4 regions of the Vibrio floridensis genome follow, and region 4 is predicted to be linked to each of the others. Evidence: predicted binding sites of a transcription regulator. Region 4 holds the regulator's gene; each other region holds the start of a gene.

Region 1 (4,611 bases), 270 kb from region 4:
ACAACAATGCGGTGATTGTGGTCGACTTAGCCAAAGATCCTCAACCCCTCTTTGATTTGGATGCCGATGCGCTGCATGAGCGTCTTTACACTCGTCATGATGAGCTCGGCGACTTATTGCCTGTGCCAGTTAAATTGGTGCATTTGAATAAGTGCCCGATTTTAGCACCAGCCAAAACCCTCACTGCGGAGAACGCCGCCAATATCGGCATCGACCGAGAACAATGTTTGGCAAACTTAGCCCTTATTCGCCAGCATCCAGAAGTGCGAGAAAAGTTGGTGCAGCTGTTCTCAATTGAACGCGAGTTCGAGAAAAGTCATGATGTCGATACCCTGTTGTACGACGGTTTCTTCTCGCCTGCCGACAAAGCCTCGATGGACATTATCCGCCAAACCGATCCAACGCACCTTGCCGCTTTGGACATCACGTTTAACGATAAACGCATCGAGCCGCTGCTGTTTCGCTACCGTGCGCGCAATTACCCATGGACGTTGGATGAGAACGAACAGCGCCGTTGGGCGAATCATTGCCGTGAATACTTCGAAAGTCGAATTGAAGAGTACATGCTTAATTTGGAAAACTTAGTTCACGAACATGAAAGTGACGAAAAGAAAATGGCGATATTAAAATCCGTGTACCGCTATACTGAGAGCTTGATCTCATAATTGCTGGGAGCCAAAGGGCTCCCATTATAAAAATGACTCCCTAACTATGAAATTCTCCCCCAAAGATTTGTTTGGCCTTGTTCTATCATTTGGCCTTATTTTCCTAGCCCTGACGATTGGATCAGGCATTCAGCACTGGACAGGAACCTCAGTGCCAGGAAGTGTAATAGGGATGTTGGTGCTGTTCGTATCGATGGCGATTGGCTTGGTCAAAGTCGAATGGGTCAAACCGGGCGCAAGCTTATTGATTCGCTACATGATTTTGCTTTTTGTGCCCATCAGTGTCGGGCTGATGGAGCATTTTGACATGCTCATCGCCAATGCTTTACCTATTATTGCCAGCGCGATTGGTGGTTCACTCATCGTATTAGTCAGCCTTGGTTGGCTGCTGCAGCGCATTCTTGGTAAGGAGGCGTAATCATGTGGTTACTCGTGACTATTGCCGTCTTCTTATTTGCCCGTTGGCTTGCCATCAAAATCAACAATCCTTTGGCTAACCCGCTACTGATCAGTATCGCTATTTTGATTCCGATGTTGACGGTGTTAAAGATCCCGTTTGAAACCTATTACGCGGACAATCAATGGATCAGCTACATGTTGCAACCTGCGGTGGTCGCCCTTGCTTACCCTTTATATGAGCAGTTGCCTCAAATTAAAGCCAATTGGCGAATCATTGCCTTAGCATGCACTTTAGGCAGTGTAATGTCGATGCTCACCGCCATGCTCATTGCCGTCGCCTTCAAGGCAGACATTAGCTTGATCGCTAGCCTGCTTGGTAAGTCGGTCACCACGCCGATTGCAATGGAAATCTCAAGCCACTTAGGGGGCGAAGCCGCCGTTGCTGCTATTCTGGTGCTGCTCGTTGGGCTGTTTGGGGCAATCCTTGCCTACCCAATCTATAACTTGCTTGGCATTAAGCACCCTATCGCACGTGGACTCACCATGGGGACAGTTTCGCATGCACTCGGTACCGCGACCTGCGTGGAGAAAGCACCGGGCGACGCCGCCTTTTCTTCTTTAGCGTTAGTACTGTGTGGCATCATCACTTCTATTCTCGCACCAAGCTTTTTCGCCCTCGCGGTTTGGCTATACGGTTAACACCGACTTCTGACTAAGACGCCCTCTTGCTTATGCTGAGGGCGTTTTTTTATTCACGCTTTTATAAAGTGCTATACAGTAGTTTTACTGTTCATCTTACCAATCGACTCAGCTACCAGTGATATTCGTCACAAATCCTCATACTTATCACTACGTACCAAACGAAATATAAACCACTAAAAATCAAATAGATAACAACATATCTTTTTCACCAGACAATCAGTTTAGGTGAAAAATCCAACAAAAAGAGTTGATCAATCGCCTTAAAAAAACTACTGTATACGCATACAGTATGTATAAAGGAACAGTAAGATGCAGATTCAAACTCAAACTCGACCCTATTCTCGTTTTAACGTGTTGGCTCAGCCAACCGTACCTATGAATGTTTCTGATCAGTTGTTGCAAAAGCTGGCTAATCTTTCCGCTCAAAACCAGTGGATTTTGTTTACAGCCGAGTGCCCAAGACCTGACTTTGCACAACTTACTGCTTCCAATATCCGCTGCCAGAACGTCATCCAGATGAAAGCTTCTCAGACGATGACTGAAATGGAGATCGTGATGAAAGCAATTCGCTCTGGCAATGCCGCTGCGGTTGTCGCATCCGATCAAATCGATTTGATTAACCAATCTTTGCTTAGCGATCTCGCTCGCGAGTATGGCTGTGAAGTGTTTTTCGTTGAAGGCAGAGCACACAAGTATCACTAACAAGTTCAACGTTATCCATCCTGCATCTCGCCTCCCAAATGGGAGGCATTTTTTGTTTGGCAAAAACAAGGCAAACGTTTGCTTTTTCTCTGGCGACTTCAAATAGTTCTGGTATCATGCCCCGGTAATCGATGAATCCGTTAGATTTTGTTGTCCGATTCATTTCCCGCATGACGTTTGAAATTATGATAGGAATGTCAAAATGAGCCTTGCTGACCAAGTACTTGCCGTCAACGATGACCTACCCATCCGCACCGATAAACCTGTACACAGTGGAAAAGTTCGCTCTGTTTACTGGTTGACCGAAGAAGACAGTGCCCGACTGATTAAAGAGAAAGGATACAATGTTGCCCCTGACGCCCCATTGGCGATAATGGTGATCAGCGATCGTATTTCCGCTTTTGATTGCATTTGGCATGGAGAGCACGGGTTGAATGGCGTACCGGGTAAAGGCGCTGCGCTCAATGCCATTTCAAACCATTGGTTTGGCTTGTTCAAAGAAAATGGCCTTGCTGACAGCCACATTCTGGATATTCCACATCCTTTTGTCTGGATCGTACAGAAAGCCAAACCGGTGAAAATCGAAGCGATTTGCCGCAAGTACATTACTGGTTCAATGTGGCGTGCTTACGAAAAAGGTGAACGTGAATTCTGTGGTATTCAGCTACCAGAAGGCTTGGAAAAAGACAAAGCATTGCCGGATCTGCTCATGACGCCATCAACAAAAGGCATTTTGAAAGGCATTCCAGGAGTTCCGGAAGCAGATGACGTTAATATCACCCGCCAAAATATCGCTGACAACTTTGCCGCGTTTAATTTCTCTAGTGCCGACGATATCGCGCTTTACGAAAAACTGCTGAAAGACGGCTTTGGTGTGATCAGTGAAGCATTAGCAAACGTGGGGCAAATCTTTGTCGATACCAAATTTGAATTTGGTTACGTCACGGATGCGGCTGGAAATGAAAAACTGATTTACATGGATGAAGTGGGTACACCAGACTCATCACGAATTTGGGATGCCCAAGAGTATCAAGCAGGCAAAATTGTTGAGAATTCAAAAGAAGGCTTTAGACAATTCTTGCTTAACTACTTCCCTGACCCAGATATTTTACTTAATAAAGATCGTATGCCTGAGCGTGAAGCGCTCGCTCGCGACAACGAACTGCCTGAAGAAGCGCTGATGGCAGTGTCTCGTACTTACATCAACATCGCAGAGAAAATTACCGGCAGCGCGATCATCTTAAGCGATAATCCAAAGCAAGAAATCATCGATATTCTTGGTCGCGAATACGGTTTGATTGACTAAGTCATCGCCAACGATTCAAAACAAAAAAACGCCTGCATCGCTGCAGGCGTTTTTTCTCGTCACTTGACATTACTTAATCAAACTGAGACTCACTGAGATCTTTCAAGCGGATCACGAACACATCTTGTTCTCGGCAGTCAATTTTGCTTTCGCTGCGATTTTGAATGAAGTCGATCTGGGTGGGCTCTAGCGCATACGGCATCACCACCGTCAGCTCGTCTATCCCCTCCAGTTTTGCCAGTTTGAGTAGCGTCACCAAGTTGGATTCATCGCTACGGCGTGAAGACATGCTCTTTAAGGCTGCATCCCACAATCGATCTTCTGGTTCTGAAAGCTCTGCGATACTGTTCTTCCACATCACACCAAAGACTGGAGCAAAGGTGGTTAAGGCTTCTAAAAACGTCCATTTTTTACTGCATGAAGCCCCTAGAAAACTGGTGTAGTCGAATTCGACGTGTCTCTTTCCCTGTTTTTCCATTTTGTCCCCCGACAGATTGGCAACACAACATACTCAATATCAGCCAAGTGTTTTGATATAGCAATAGGATATAAAACAATGGTCTTTTATGCCCTAGTTTCGAGAGGAAAAGAAATATTAAAACCAGAGTTGTAACAATCGTCACTCAGACTCTTTAACGATATGCGTCGGATTGATTAATATTTTGCGTTTAAAACAAATTTAGACTTTAACGAACATCAATCACTCGACTCGCTTTACGATATTGCACTCGCCAGCCGGAAAAACGAGGCAGTTCCCAACGCTTTGGATCGCCTTTGCGGTTGCCGCCAGCGAAGACCACTTGCACCAACTTTCCAGCAGGAAAATATTCCACCGTC
Region 2 (4,611 bases), on a different contig from region 4:
GTTTATGCCAAGCTCTTTCCTTGCCTATGCAGCAGACGGCAACGGTGATGGCAAGAAAGACATCTGGAATACCAAAGCCGATGTGTTTGCTTCAACTGCCAGTTACCTCAGCCAATCTGGTTGGGATGACAAATACACTTGGGGTCGCCAAGTGCGCGTGCCGAAAGGGTTTGATCTTGAGCTAGAAGGGCGAGAAGAGGCGAAAGGCAAATACCTGCAGGAATGGAAAAAACTGGGTATTACCAGCATCAATGGACGCTCATTACCTAAGCTAAACGAAGACATTAAAGCTTGGTTAGTGATGCCTGATGATGAGAATGGCCGCGCTTATCTGGTCTACAACAACTACAATGTGTTGATGAAGTGGAATCGCTCGCATTACTTTGCACTGGCAGTGAGTCATTTGGCTGACCGCATCAAAAATTAATTCAATTCGGCTTGTGGTGTTAGCCACAAGCCAACAGCGATAAACATGTTATCTGAACGCGCAGCACAAATGGTGGTTTTTGCCGCCCTCGTCAAACATCAAAACTTCACTTCTGCCGCTAAGAGCTTAGCGGTGTCGGTTTCTCATGTCAGTAAGCAACTGGCACAACTCGAAGCATCGTTGGGGATCAAGTTGATCCAACGCACCACGCGCAGCTTTACACCGACTGAAGCAGGATTGGCCTTCTATCACCATTGCCAGCAAGTGGTGCAGGCGGTGAACAATGCGCAATATGAAATGGAGAGCCAGCGCGATGAAATTGCCGGTTTAGTACGAATTGGCTTGTCGCAATCCTTTGGTACTTTGCATATTCTCCCTGCCATTGATGAACTGCGCCAGAAATACCCGCTACTGCAAGTGGAAATGCACTTGTTTGATTACAAAGTCGACATGCTGCAAGAAGGGTTAGACTTGTGGATCACCAACCATGAGCATTTACCAGAAGGCTACATTGCTCAGCGTTTAGCGGATTGTCAGTTCGTTGTCGCGGCGTCTCCGGACTATTTGTTGCAGCATGATGCACCGAAAGAGCCTAACGATCTCGCCAATCACAACTGCCTGATTTACCGAAGCTGGGAGCGTGACTACACCAGTTGGGCGTTTCGTCGCCAAGGGGAGCACCTTAGCGTTAAGGTATCGGGTAATTATTCGGTCGATCTGGCTGAGGCGGTTCGGGATGCGGCGATCTCAGGGTGGGGGATTGGCTATCTGGCGACCTACTTGCTTGGTGATGAGTTTAGAACTGGGAAACTGATTCAACTGTTGCCAGATTGGCGCGCGAATCAGGAAATGCCATTTTATGCGGTGTATCCTAGCCGCCAGCATATGCCGAAAAAAACCTCTGCTGTCATCGATTTCATTAAACAAAAAATCGGTACGCCGTGTCATTGGGACAAACAGCTGGAGCCCTATGTCAGCCTCCCTGATTAGAGTGATTTGAGTCACAAATATTTTCTATTTCCAGAAACATATTTTCCATATGGAAACAATAAAACAAAGCAAACGTTTATCTTGTTTTTATTCAATAAGTTAAGTCTTGTGGTTTTATTGCGTTTTTCTAATGAACCACCTTGTTAACATTCTCGACTTGCATCTTACGACACTGGTAATACAATCCGCGCCTTCCTTGTTCCCCCTCTCTGGAAATAATCACTATGAACTCACTCTTGGGTGTCGTAGCCATTTTGCTTTTTGCTTGGCTGCTTTCTACCAATAGAAAAAATATCCGTCTTAAAACGGTGGGATTGGCGTTTGCATTGCAAGTGGCCTTTGCGTTGTTGGTACTGTATGTGCCTGCGGGTAAAAATGCGCTAAATGGCGTGACGGGCGCGGTTTCCAATTTGATTAACTATGGGCAGGAAGGTATCGCTTTTCTGTTCGGCGGTTTGGCAACCGGCGGTTTTACTTTCGCGATTAACGTTCTTGGCATCATCATCTTCTTCTCTGCCTTGATCTCAGGCCTTTACCATGTTGGATTGATGCCGAAAGTAATCAACTTGATTGGTGGCGCCCTACAAAAGTTGTTAGGGACTGGCCGTGCTGAATCGCTTTCTGCAACCGCCAACATCTTCGTTGGCATGATTGAAGCTCCGTTGGTGGTGAAACCTTACTTAAAGCACATGAGTGACTCGCAATTCTTTGCCGTCATGACCTGTGGCCTTGCTTCGGTAGCAGGCGGTACCTTAGTCGGTTACGCCTCTTTGGGGGTCGAACTGAACTACCTGATTGCTGCGGCATTTATGTCGGCACCTGCTGGTCTTTTGATGGCCAAAATTTTGATGCCTGAAACTGAAGCTCAGGCGGAAGATGTGCAGATGGAAAACGTTGAGATGCCAAAAGCGACCAACGTGGTGGAAGCGATGGCAGACGGTGCGATGTCGGGCTTGCGTATCGCGGTAGCGGTAGGGGCAACCTTACTGGCGTTTGTCAGCGTGATTGCACTGCTGAATGGCCTGTTGGGTTGGGTCGGCAGTGGGTTTGGCATCTCTCTTAGCTTTGAGTTGATTTTGGGCTATCTATTTGCGCCAGTCGCTTGGTTGTTGGGTATTCCATGGCATGAAGCCATTACCGCGGGTTCTCTGATCGGCAATAAAATTGTGGTGAACGAATTCGTCGCGTTTATTCAGCTCATGCAAGTGAAACAAGATCTGAGTGCACACTCGCAAGCGATCGTGACTTTTGCTTTGTGTGGTTTTGCTAACATTTCCACAATGGCGATGTTGATCGGTGGTTTGGGTAGCTTGGTGCCTGAAAAACGCTCGTTCATCTCGAAATACGGCTTCCGTGCAATTACCGCAGGTGTCTTGGCGAACTTGATGAGCGCATCGATTGCGGGCGTGATTTTAAGCCTGTAAGCGATAAGAAAACAGATGGCAGTCGATGCTTACGCGCTTCTGGACAAAGTGAAGCATCGTACTGTCATTATTTGTTTTTATTCGCTATCGTTTTGATAAATAAGAAAAAGGCAGAGGATTTTCTCTGCCTTTTTCTTTTTGGCGATTTCGTCGTTTTCAAACCGATGGGGGAACAAGTGGCACGTTGTTGCGCCAAATAGCAAAAAAGAGAGCCGAAGCTCTCTTTTTTTAGGTGTATGGTCGGACTGAGAGGATTTGAACCTCCGACCCCCGACACCCCATGACGGTGCGCTACCAAGCTGCGCTACAGTCCGATGGCAGTTACTGTAATGGTAAGGAGGTGACTCGTCAACACTTTGTTTATCAACAATAAAACCTTGATTGCAGATTGAGCGGTTTGTGTGTTTTTTATACGGTGATTTTTGGGCTGTCATCGTGAAACCGCCCCATCATGGTGTTTTGGCCCGAATTTAGTCGTAGATCTTGCGTCAATCACTCGGCCAAGCGTATATACCACAAGAAAGAGTAAGTTAGTTTTTTCTTATATATCAATGACATTTTTCTGTAATTACATTTTATTACGTTTCAATTAACTGAAGGAACGTGGTTTTGGGGAATGATTCACGTATTTTATAGAATTGAATTGCTTTATCGGTGTGACTAACTAGATTGGCGAGTCTGAGTTGAATGACTAATCCGAACAAAATCTTAAAAGGAGTTAAGATTGACCATGAAAAAATGGCTGACTGCAACCGTTGCGATGCTGCTTTCAAGTGCATCCTTTGCGATAGTGCCACCTGCGCCGTTTTGGCATGATGTGGTTTTGAGTGACGGTTCCGTCACTAAGGTTCGTTTAACCGGGAGCGCGGACTTTCATTGGTATGAAGACGAACAAGGAAATGCACTGATTGAGCAGCAAGAACGATGGTTTTTTGCTGAGATAAAAAATGATGGTATTGAACCCTACTTGATGTCCAGTGGCGAAGAGAAGTTCGCCAACTCTTTTGCCCCAAGCGTTGCCCAAGATCGTTCTGCCTTACTCGTTCCTCAAAGTAGGGCAAAGTTCGGTTCGTTGCCTGTGATTGAACGTACTCGCTCTATGCCGCGTAGCAACTATGCGTCACGCGCTGCTTTTACCTCTCAAGCTACACCGTTCAAACAACCCTTGTTGGTGGTGCAAGTGTCATTCAGTGACATTCAGATGGAGCACGATTTTACCGATTTGGTTTTTAGCCAAGTTAACCAAAGTGTGGTGGATTACTACGATAAAAACTCGTTTGGTCAATATCGTGTAGTACCCGCTGAAGAAACGTCTGGTACAGTCAATGATGGGGTGATTGATGTTGCTGTTTTGCAGCCGCACCCCAATTGTCACAATGGCTCGCTCTGTACCAGTCGTTTGAACGCGGTCTTTAGCGAAGCGTATCGTGAAGTGAACAAGTTTGTTGACTTTGCACCTTATGATCTCAATGGGAATGGCACGATCGATCCCACAGAGCTGTCGGTGATGTTTGTTTTTGCAGGTGGCGATCGTTCTACTGGTGTGCTGAACAAGCCCGCTATTTGGCCGCATATGTTTTCTCACGACACCATGGTTGTCGATGGAAAGGGTATTTCCGCTTACTGTTTATTTGCCGACTTTCAAGTCAACAACCAGTCTACGTTGGGAGTGATTGTGCATGAGCTTGGCCACCTAATGTTAGGGTTGCCGGATCTCTATTCTTATGAGCACAAAGGTTCGGTTGGTTCTTGGGGAGTCATGGGCGGGGG
Region 3 (4,611 bases), on a different contig from region 4:
TATCAACCAGCAGTTGGTTAAAGGCTTCACCTTGCCAATAGAGCTGTTGTGCGGAAAATTGGATTTCACCAAAAGGGATACGTTGCTCGTCATTTTGCCAAATTGGCTGTTTGACCTGCAGTTTCATCCCCCTCGCGCTGAAGGCGCTGTCGGCATAATCGAGATTGGAGATCGCTATTTGATGGATATGAATTGCATTTGGTAGCCGTGCTGACAACGATGAAGTTAAGCCGTTTTGCAGGCTTAAACCATCGAGCAGCACACTGGCTATTTGCCATCGACCATCGGCATACCATTCTGGCGCAATCCAAACATCGAGCTGTTCAACGTAATTAATCTCGCTGTCGTCAAAAGAGACATTCTTAAAAGAAAAGTGATGGGGATATTGGTAGTGAACAGATTCGACCTGCATGCCCAACGAAGAAAGCTGGCTTAGGTGGTTAAACACTTGACTGGCATAACGGGTTTGCAAGCTGATAAGAATGCTGATGGGTATTAATGCGACGACAACCAACAAAAGCGCGACACTGACTAGTGCTTTTTTCATCCCTGCCTACTGATCACTATGGTTTGCAAATAAGTGCAGATAAGCTTGGCTTAATTTCTATGGTGATTCAATAAAAAAGCCCCTCAGGAGAGGGGCTTAAGTTTGCTTTTCGTAGCTAGGTCACTAATCGAGCTGTGGGCCTGCTGCAACCAATGCCTGGCCTTCTGCGTTATCGGTGTACTTGGCAAAGTTATTGATAAAGCGCTGAGCAAGATCTTGTGCTTTGCTTTCCCATTGAAGTGGGTCTACATAGGTGTCGCGTGGATCAAGAATGGTTGGATCCACACCAGGAAGTGATGTAGGTACTTCTAGATTGAAGATAGGCACGTGTTTAGTTGGTGCTTGTTCAATTGAGCCATCTAGGATCGCATCGATAATACCGCGCGTATCTTGGATTGAGATACGTTTGCCGCTGCCGTTCCAACCGGTATTGACGAGGTAGGCTTCCGCGCCTGCTTCTTCCATACGTTTTACCAGTACTTCAGCGTACTTGGTTGGGTGAAGCGTCAGGAACGCAGCACCAAAACACGCAGAGAAGGTTGGTGTTGGTTCGGTGATGCCACGTTCAGTACCCGCTAGTTTCGCGGTAAAGCCAGATAGGAAGTGGTATTTGGTTTGCTCTGGCGTCAACTTAGACACTGGAGGTAGCACGCCAAACGCATCCGCAGAAAGGAAGATCACTTTGTTGGCATGACCGCCTTTTGATACTGGCTTAACGATGTTTTCAATATGATGAATTGGATAAGAAACGCGAGTATTTTCGGTTTTTGAACCATCGTCGAAGTTGATTGAACCGTCGTTACGAACGGTCACGTTTTCAAGTAGCGCGTCACGACGAATCGCATTGTAGATGTCAGGCTCAGCTTCTTTCGACAGTTTGATGGTTTTTGCGTAACAACCACCTTCGAAGTTAAACACACCATCGTCATCCCAGCCGTGCTCATCATCGCCGATCAGTGCGCGTTTTGGATCGGTCGACAGCGTCGTTTTACCCGTACCAGAAAGACCGAAGAAGATCGCCACATCGCCTTCTTTGCCCATGTTGGCTGAACAGTGCATCGACGCGATACCTTTGAGAGGAAGGAAGTAGTTCATCATCGCGAACATGCCTTTCTTCATCTCACCGCCGTACCAAGTACCGCCGATCAACTGCATGCGTTCTGTTAAGTTAAATACCGTGAAGTTTTCAGAGTTCAGACCGTGCTCTTGCCACTTCTGGTTGGTACACTTCGCGCCATTCATCACCACGAAATCAGGTTCAAAGCTGGCCAACTCTTCTTCGGTTGGACGAATGAACATGTTCTTAACGAAATGCGCTTGCCATGCCACTTCGGTGATCACACGGATGCTAAGACGGGTATCAGGGTTGGCACCACAATAGCCATCAATCACAAAAACGCGCTTACCAGAAAGCTGGTTGGTGACGAGCTGCTTTAGATCGTTCCATACGGCTTGAGTGATGGGCTTGTTGTCGTTTTTAACAGCATCAGTGGTCCACCACATGTGTTCTTCGGTGGTGGCATCCTTCACAATGTATTTATCTTTTGGTGAGCGGCCAGTGAAGATACCTGTGTCTACAGCGACTGCGCCAAGCTCGGTCACTACGCCTTTTTCGTAGCCTTCGAGATCAGCACGAGTCTCTTCTGCGAACAATGTTTCGTAACTTGGGTTGCGCACAACCTCTTTTACGTTGCGAAGACCATGTTTGGTTAGATCAATTGATGCAGCCTTTGTATGTTCCATAACGGTCATAGGTGCTCCTTTTAGGATTTTTGTAGGGATTTTGTAAGAATTTATTAATATTTCTGCTCACCATGCTAACAACGGGTGGGGTAGAAAACAGGGATATAGTTCAAAAAATAACCTTAAGATTCCCGTGGTTTTAGGTGTCCCGTCACATATTGGCCGAGATAGTTTATCGTGTGCGCAAACCTTTGCGCCAGCTTAAAAGGATTATTAATTGGCAAAAATTAATGGGTTATTAAATTACAAGTAAACCTATGTTTTATCATGCTTAGATCACAAAAAGGCCAGCATGAGCTGGCCTTTTGATGGGTAAATTACGTGCTTGGTAAAGCGGGCAAATTAATGCAGCGTTTTTGGTTCAGAAGTGGCGTCTTCGTAAAGCTTACTGATGTCAGATTCATCAAACGAATAAGTCGTGCCGCAGTAATCACAATGTAAAGAAACGGATCCATCAGAGGCCAAAATGTCATAAATTTCATTTTTGTCGACAGTCACGATCGCCGCGCCACTGCGCTCACGTGAACAACCACAATGGAACTCAACGGTTTGCGGTTCAAACAGGCGCACTTGTTCTTGGTTGTAGAGGCGGTAAAGTAGCTCGTTTGCTGGTAGCGTAAACAGCTCTTCGTTTTTCACCGTGTTGGTCAACTGCTCCAAATGCTCAAAATCATTTTCTGAGCCAGTGCCGTCAGGCACCACTTGAATCAGCATACCCGCGGCGTGTGCTTTGCCTTCGAGCTCGCCTGTACGGATCCATAGGCGCGTTTTTAGCTGCTCTGAACGTTCAAAGTAACCTTCAAGCACTTGTTCTAGGTTATCGCCTTCTAGGCCAACAATACCTTGGTAGCGCTCGCCTTTTTTCGGCTCAATGGTGATGACCATATAACCTTTGCCCATCATCTCGTGTAGAGTCGCGTCGTCGGCAATCTCGCCTTCCCAGCGAGCCACGCCACGAATTTTCTGTTCGTTGTCACCATTGATCACGGCCAGTGAGACAGGGCCGTCGCCTTGCAGCTGAATCGTGATTGAGCCTTCAAACTTTAAAGTTGCAGTCAGAAGAGTGGTAGAAACCAATAGCTCACCAAGCAGTTTTTGCAGTGCTGCCGGATACTCCTTGCTAGAAATAATTCGCTGATACGCTTCATCCAGTTGTACCAACTCACCACGTACTGAAAGATCTTCAAATAAGTAGCGATTCAAAATATTGCTTGCCATTTAGCGATTCCTCGTCGGTTTTTCCGGCTTTTACTGGTGTTTAAATTTGATAATGTCGCGGCGCTGCTTTTTGTCTGGGCGGCGGTCTGGACTTGGGTTATGCGCGTTTAACTTACGTTGCATCGCTTGTGCTTCGCGCTTGGTTTGGCTCTCTTGTGTTTCACTATAAAGAGCTTGCGCTTCTGGTGCGCCACGACGCTGAGTGGAGAGCTTTTCTATCACCACGGTTTTTTCTTCATTACCTTGGCGTAGTTTCAATACCGCACCCACTTCAACAATCTTACTTGGCTTGGCGCGTTGACCATTATAGTGGACTTTACCACCATCGACCATATCGCGAGCGATTGAGCGCGTCTTATAAAATCGCGCTGCCCAAAGCCATTTATCCAGCCTCACGGCTTCAACTGGGGAACTCATCGTTAGTATTGCTCTCTAAACACTGCTGTGATTGATTGAATCTTGCTCTGTACAATGGTGACTTGGCGCAAATTTTTCAAGACAGTTGGCAAAATCGTCATTGGAGAAGCATCGAACAAACAAGCTGTGATATAGTTTGGGGTCGATGTATTGATAGGAAAATTGACCATGTTAATCAGCATAACCTGCTGTTTATTTGACGAGTTTTCTCAAAATACATGACAAAATGGATAGCTTTGAGAGCAGTAGCGTTGAAAAACAAATTATGAGCTCAATGATTACAAAGCGAAATCTTCAATGGCAAAAGGGACGAATTGAGTGAAACCATCAGAGCTGAATGCTAGATTCGTTGACGGTGCGTGGCTAGCAAAGTTTGTGGCTAACCAAGGCGTGATTCAACAGCGAGTTAGCATGGTTGTTACAGGCATGTTGGTTGCTTTGAGTGGTTGGACGCTCGGGCAGGTCGTTTGGCTAACACAAGAAAGCAATAGTCAGATCGTTGCTTGGCAACCTACGTCAAAACGGGCAGTACAACATCAACAAGGTGAACAACTCAACCTCAACGATCTTCAAGCCATCAACTTATTTGGGGTTTACAACGAAAGTAAACCCAAACCCGTGGTTAGTCAGCCCGTCGTACAAGATGCACCAAAAACTCGTTTAAATCTGGTGTTAGTGGGTGCGGT
Region 4 (4,611 bases):
ATGTGGTGGATGATCAAATCCCCCCTACGTCTGAGTTAAGCCGTACTTCGTTGATGCGTTTGACGGAAGGGATTCGTATTTTAAAGATGTATCCGGGCTCAAAATTGATTCTGTCTGGCTATGCGGGCGGCTCAGAAACCAGCCATGCGCGCATGATGGCGAATGTGGCTTTGGCTCTGGGTGTCGCGAAATCAGACATTATTCTTCTTGAAGATGCCAAAGATACTTGGGAAGAAGCGAGACAAGCAGCGGCGTTTGTGCGTCAGAAACAGCTGGTTTTGGTTACTTCTGCCAGCCACATGGCACGTGCAATGAAAGAGTTTCATGACGCTGGCATAACGCCGTTACCCGCGCCAACAAACTACCTTGCGCAAAAAAACATCTCTCAAGCTTGGGATAGATATGCCCCTAAAGCCATCTACCTTGAGCAAACAGAGCGCTACTGGCACGAAACCCTTGGGCAGCTATGGCAAGGCATGCGAGATTTGCTTCTTACTGACGAACAAATCATGGCAGAGAATCGGGCATCAAAATGATGCTTCATGAGCTGCAAAAAACAAAAAAAGAGCTTACTCAGCTCTTTTTTGTTTGTTAATTTTGGCTTTCTAAACAACGCCTAGTCGCCAGCAAACATGTAACCTTCACCGTGTACGGTCACAAAAATTTGTGGGTTCTTAGGATCAAACTCCATTTTAGCTCGCATACGACGAATCAAAACATCGATTGTTCTGTCGTTTGGCGCATCAACGCGATGGCTGATCATGTTGAGAATGCGCTCACGACTTAATACCTGATTTGGGTAAGAAGACAGTGCCACCAGCAGCTCATATTCTGCCTTGGTCAACTTCACTGGCTCACCATTATGACTCAACGCTCGACGATGAATATCGAAGGTCCAATCACCAAAACGGACAATATGGTCTTCGTTTTCTGCGTCTTGGTGTTTTGAGCCACCACTGCGCGTAAGCGAAATTCGCCACAACAAGTTTTTCACTCGAACCAGCAGTTCACGTAACTCAAATGGTTTGGTGACGTAGTCGTCTGCCCCCATCTCCAAACCAACAATTTTATCTATGCTATCCGTGCGTCCGGTTACCAGAATAATGCCAATGTCCGATTGGCTGCGTAGTTCACGGGTCAGCATCAAGCCATCTTCGCCTGGTAAGTTAATGTCTAACATCACCAAATCAACGCAGCTATTTTGCAAAATATGGCGCATCTCAGCACCACTTTCCGCTTCACTTACTGTGTAACCTTCTTTTTGAAAATAACCCGCAAGTTTACTGCGAGTCACTACATCATCTTCTACGACTAATACGTGATAGCTCATTTACACCACTTCATGTCATTTCTGTCTACACGGGCAGACATTCTATTCATAACTAGTAACATTTCTAGTCATACTTCGTTTGAAATGCAAGTATCTTGATTTTTATTGATTCAAAACAAGCTTAATATCAAGCTATTAATAAGCATAATTATCTTTATATTTTTCTTAACAATAGGCGTTATTGCTATTCATTTTTTTTGGTTACACTTATAGGAGATTGATTTAGGAGCGATAAATGATGCAAGAGATAAAAGCCTTTAATGAAAAACGTGCGGAAATATATTGGTGGCTTTCCAGCTTGTTTGCCAAAGAACTGACACAGAAAGAGCTCGATAAATATCAAAGCATGGAAATTAGAGCGTTTTTAACTGGATTGGCTGAGAACGATTCGCTACGTCCATCGATTGATGACTTTGTCGATGCCCTCAATCGTCTGGTTGACCGTCAAGATGCACAACTGGAATTATCCGCGGATTTTTGTGACCTGTTTTTGAAAACCGCAAAACACGGTGCGCTTCCATACGCATCAATTTATCTCACAAAAGATGGCCTGCTTAATGGTGAGCCGGCACAAAAAATGGACGCTTGGCTTCAAAAACATGGCGTACAGGTCAATCAACAATTGAATGAACCTGCCGATCACTTGGCCATCATGCTCGATTTTCTTGGCAACCTCATCATTCGCTCCAATGAACTTGAACAAGAGCGTCACATGGAAGAAGCGTTTGTCGAACAAAACGACTTTCTCCAAGAAATGTTACTCTCTTGGCTTCCAAGCTTTGCTGTTCGTGCAAAGGAATGTGATGAATTTGGTTTCTATTCCAGTGCGATAAAACTACTTGTCGCATTTTGTAAGCTGGACAGCGACTATTTAGTTGGATAATAATTACGCCCTTATCAATAGAGCAAACACTCGGTTACACTTTAACCACTAAAGTGTGAACGCGGATACAGATTTCGCGGTTCGATTAGGTTGCCAGCTTTGCCGTCACAGTCTAAAATTGAGACCGCAATCGATAAAACATGATTTTAATGCAAACCGCTGAAACACAGCGGTTTTTGTGTTTTTTTAAGCTAAGCTGCTGCTTTTCTAGTGTGTCTTCTTTTAAGGCGAAATCGGAGAAAGGTAGCAAACCGTGTTGCCACGAATGTACTTCATTTCAACTGGCAACCTAGGACAGGACAATACCTATGGCCACAATAAAAGATGTCGCACGTCTCGCTGGCGTATCAACTACAACGGTTTCTCACGTAATCAATAAAACCCGATTCGTGGCTGAAGCCACTCAAGAAAAAGTCATGAAAGCGGTTGACGAGCTCAACTACGCACCGAGCGCAGTGGCTCGTAGCTTAAAGTGCAACACCACCCGCACTATTGGTATGCTGGTTACGCAATCTACCAACTTGTTCTTTTCTGAAGTGATTGATGGCGTAGAAAGCTACTGTTACCGTCAAGGCTACACACTAATTCTTTGTAATACTGGCGGTATCTACGAGAAGCAACGTGATTACATTCGTATGCTTGCGGAAAAACGCGTAGATGGCATTTTGGTGATGTGTTCAGACCTCACCGAAGAACTACGCGAAATGCTTGATAAGCATGCAGATATTCCTAAAGTGATTATGGACTGGGGCCCAATCAGCTCACAAGCCGATAAAATTATCGATAACTCAGAGGAAGGTGGCTACTTGGCCACTAAGTACTTGATTGAAAATGGTCATACAAAAATTGCGTGTTTAAGTGGTCACTTTGAAAAAGCCGCGTGCCAAGAGCGCATCCAAGGCTTTAAACGTGCGATGAAGGAAGCCAATATCACAGTCAACGAAGATTGGATCCTTGAAGGGAACTTCGAATGCGACACGGCAGTGATGGCAGCTGACAAGATCGCGTCGTGGCAAGATCGCCCAACGGCAGTCTTCTGCTTCAACGATACCATGGCACTGGGTTTGATGAGCCGTCTTCAACAACTAGGGCTTCGTATTCCAGAAGACATCTCTGTGATCGGCTACGACAATATCGAGTTGGCAGAATACTTCTCGCCACCATTGACAACAATCCACCAGCCAAAACGTCGTGTCGGTAAAAATGCATTTGAGATCCTTCTCGAGCGTATTAAGGATAAAGAGCACGATAAGCGTATATTTGAAATGCACCCAGAGCTCGTTATTCGCGACACAGTTAAAAAAATCAATTAGTTAACACTAATATTCTAAAGCATCCAAGTCTGGGTGCTTTTTTTTATTCTTAGTAAGTGATTTGTTAAGTCAAATTCTGTTCAGTTCTTAAAATCGAGCACTCATTCACTTAACTGCAGCTATTACTTGAAGCAATGTCACACTTTTAATCTCAAAATGTGATGTTACTCCAATAGAAATCGTATTCTTTAAGTGTCACGCACAGGGCAAACCATCTGAAAAGGTGGGACGCAAAGCCTCCGGCCTAAACCATTCATAATTTGGTAGGTAGCGGGGTTACCGATGGCAAAAATGCATAACAACAAGTTTACCCATTAATGACATTGTATTTGCATTGGTTTGCTAATCTCTCGGACCTGATTTGGTGGCGTAATTGTAATTACACCGAGATAACACATCATGGATAAACCGATACTCAAAGATTCAATGAAGCTTTTTGAGCAACTTGGTGCGATAAAGTCTCGCTCTATGTTTGGCGGGTTCGGCCTTTTTGCAGATGAGACGATGTTTGCGCTCGTTGTCAAAGACCAGCTTCATATTCGCGCGGATCAAAAATCGACATTACTTTTCGAAAAGAAAGGACTAAAACCATACGTTTACACCAAGCGTGGGTTTCCAGTTGTCACTAAGTACTACGCGATCTCTGATTCGCTTTGGCAAGACCAAAATGCGCTTCTGTCCGTAGCGAAACAGGCACTAAAGAGTGCAAATAGTGACAAGCAGCAACAAGCAACTGCAAAACCGGATAGACTTAAAGACCTCCCTAACCTACGTTTAGCCACCGAACGAATGTTGAAGAAGGCAGGTATTGAAACCGTAGAACAGTTGGAATCGCAGGGCGCTGCTCGCGCGTATCAAGCGATTAAAAACACACACACGGGCTCAGTCAGCTTAGAGCTGTTGTGGGCACTTGAGGGCGCAATTAAAGGGACGCATTGGAGCGTTATCCCTCAACAACGACGTGATGAGTTAGTGAATAACTTGTCTTCATAGTAAGACAAAGTGACTATTGAGTTATAGACTAGAAACCACACCCCTACAGGTGTGGTTTTTTCGTATGGCACGAAATTATTTCTTTTTCACTC

Evidence for each region. The regulator PurR, encoded in region 4, represses purine synthesis genes. The targets are predictions, from matches to a motif close to TNANGNAAACGTTTNCNTNA.
Region 1: LZU85_RS05950 (phosphoribosylaminoimidazolesuccinocarboxamide synthase) is a predicted target of PurR. The motif match lies at 2,535-2,554, and genes of this name have one in related genera.
Region 2: LZU85_RS06660 (NupC/NupG family nucleoside CNT transporter) is a predicted target of PurR. The motif match lies at 1,482-1,501, and genes of this name have one in related genera.
Region 3: pckA (phosphoenolpyruvate carboxykinase (ATP)) is a predicted target of PurR. The motif match lies at 2,470-2,489, and genes of this name have one in related genera.

What each region holds. Positions count from the first base shown of each region.
Region 1 covers NZ_JAKGCY010000002.1:367,058-371,668, reverse strand. The annotation lists gene sbcB (exodeoxyribonuclease I) at 1-665, shown strand, start outside; gene LZU85_RS05965 (CidA/LrgA family protein) at 712-1,083, shown strand; gene LZU85_RS05960 (LrgB family protein) at 1,086-1,763, shown strand; gene LZU85_RS05955 (SulA-like leucine-rich domain-containing protein) at 2,076-2,468, shown strand; gene LZU85_RS05950 (phosphoribosylaminoimidazolesuccinocarboxamide synthase) at 2,671-3,774, shown strand; gene LZU85_RS05945 (hypothetical protein) at 3,848-4,252, opposite strand; gene LZU85_RS05940 (helicase-related protein) at 4,461-4,611, opposite strand, start outside.
Region 2 covers NZ_JAKGCY010000003.1:75,609-80,219, reverse strand. The annotation lists gene LZU85_RS06670 (lytic murein transglycosylase) at 1-427, shown strand, start outside; gene LZU85_RS06665 (LysR family transcriptional regulator) at 473-1,417, shown strand; gene LZU85_RS06660 (NupC/NupG family nucleoside CNT transporter) at 1,642-2,841, shown strand; tRNA gene LZU85_RS06655 (tRNA-Pro) at 3,079-3,155, opposite strand; gene LZU85_RS06650 (M6 family metalloprotease domain-containing protein) at 3,572-4,611, shown strand, end outside.
Region 3 covers NZ_JAKGCY010000011.1:92,081-96,691, reverse strand. The annotation lists gene LZU85_RS15740 (AsmA family protein) at 1-547, opposite strand, end outside; gene pckA (phosphoenolpyruvate carboxykinase (ATP)) at 671-2,299, opposite strand; gene hslO (Hsp33 family molecular chaperone HslO) at 2,633-3,508, opposite strand; gene hslR (ribosome-associated heat shock protein Hsp15) at 3,539-3,925, opposite strand; gene gspC (type II secretion system protein GspC) at 4,244-4,611, shown strand, end outside.
Region 4 covers NZ_JAKGCY010000002.1:99,893-104,503, reverse strand. The annotation lists gene elyC (envelope biogenesis factor ElyC) at 1-536, shown strand, start outside; gene torR (two-component system response regulator TorR) at 617-1,330, opposite strand; gene torD (molecular chaperone TorD) at 1,566-2,213, shown strand; gene purR (HTH-type transcriptional repressor PurR) at 2,522-3,526, shown strand; cyclic di-GMP riboswitch class I at 3,722-3,810, shown strand; gene LZU85_RS04815 (TfoX/Sxy family DNA transformation protein) at 3,926-4,519, shown strand.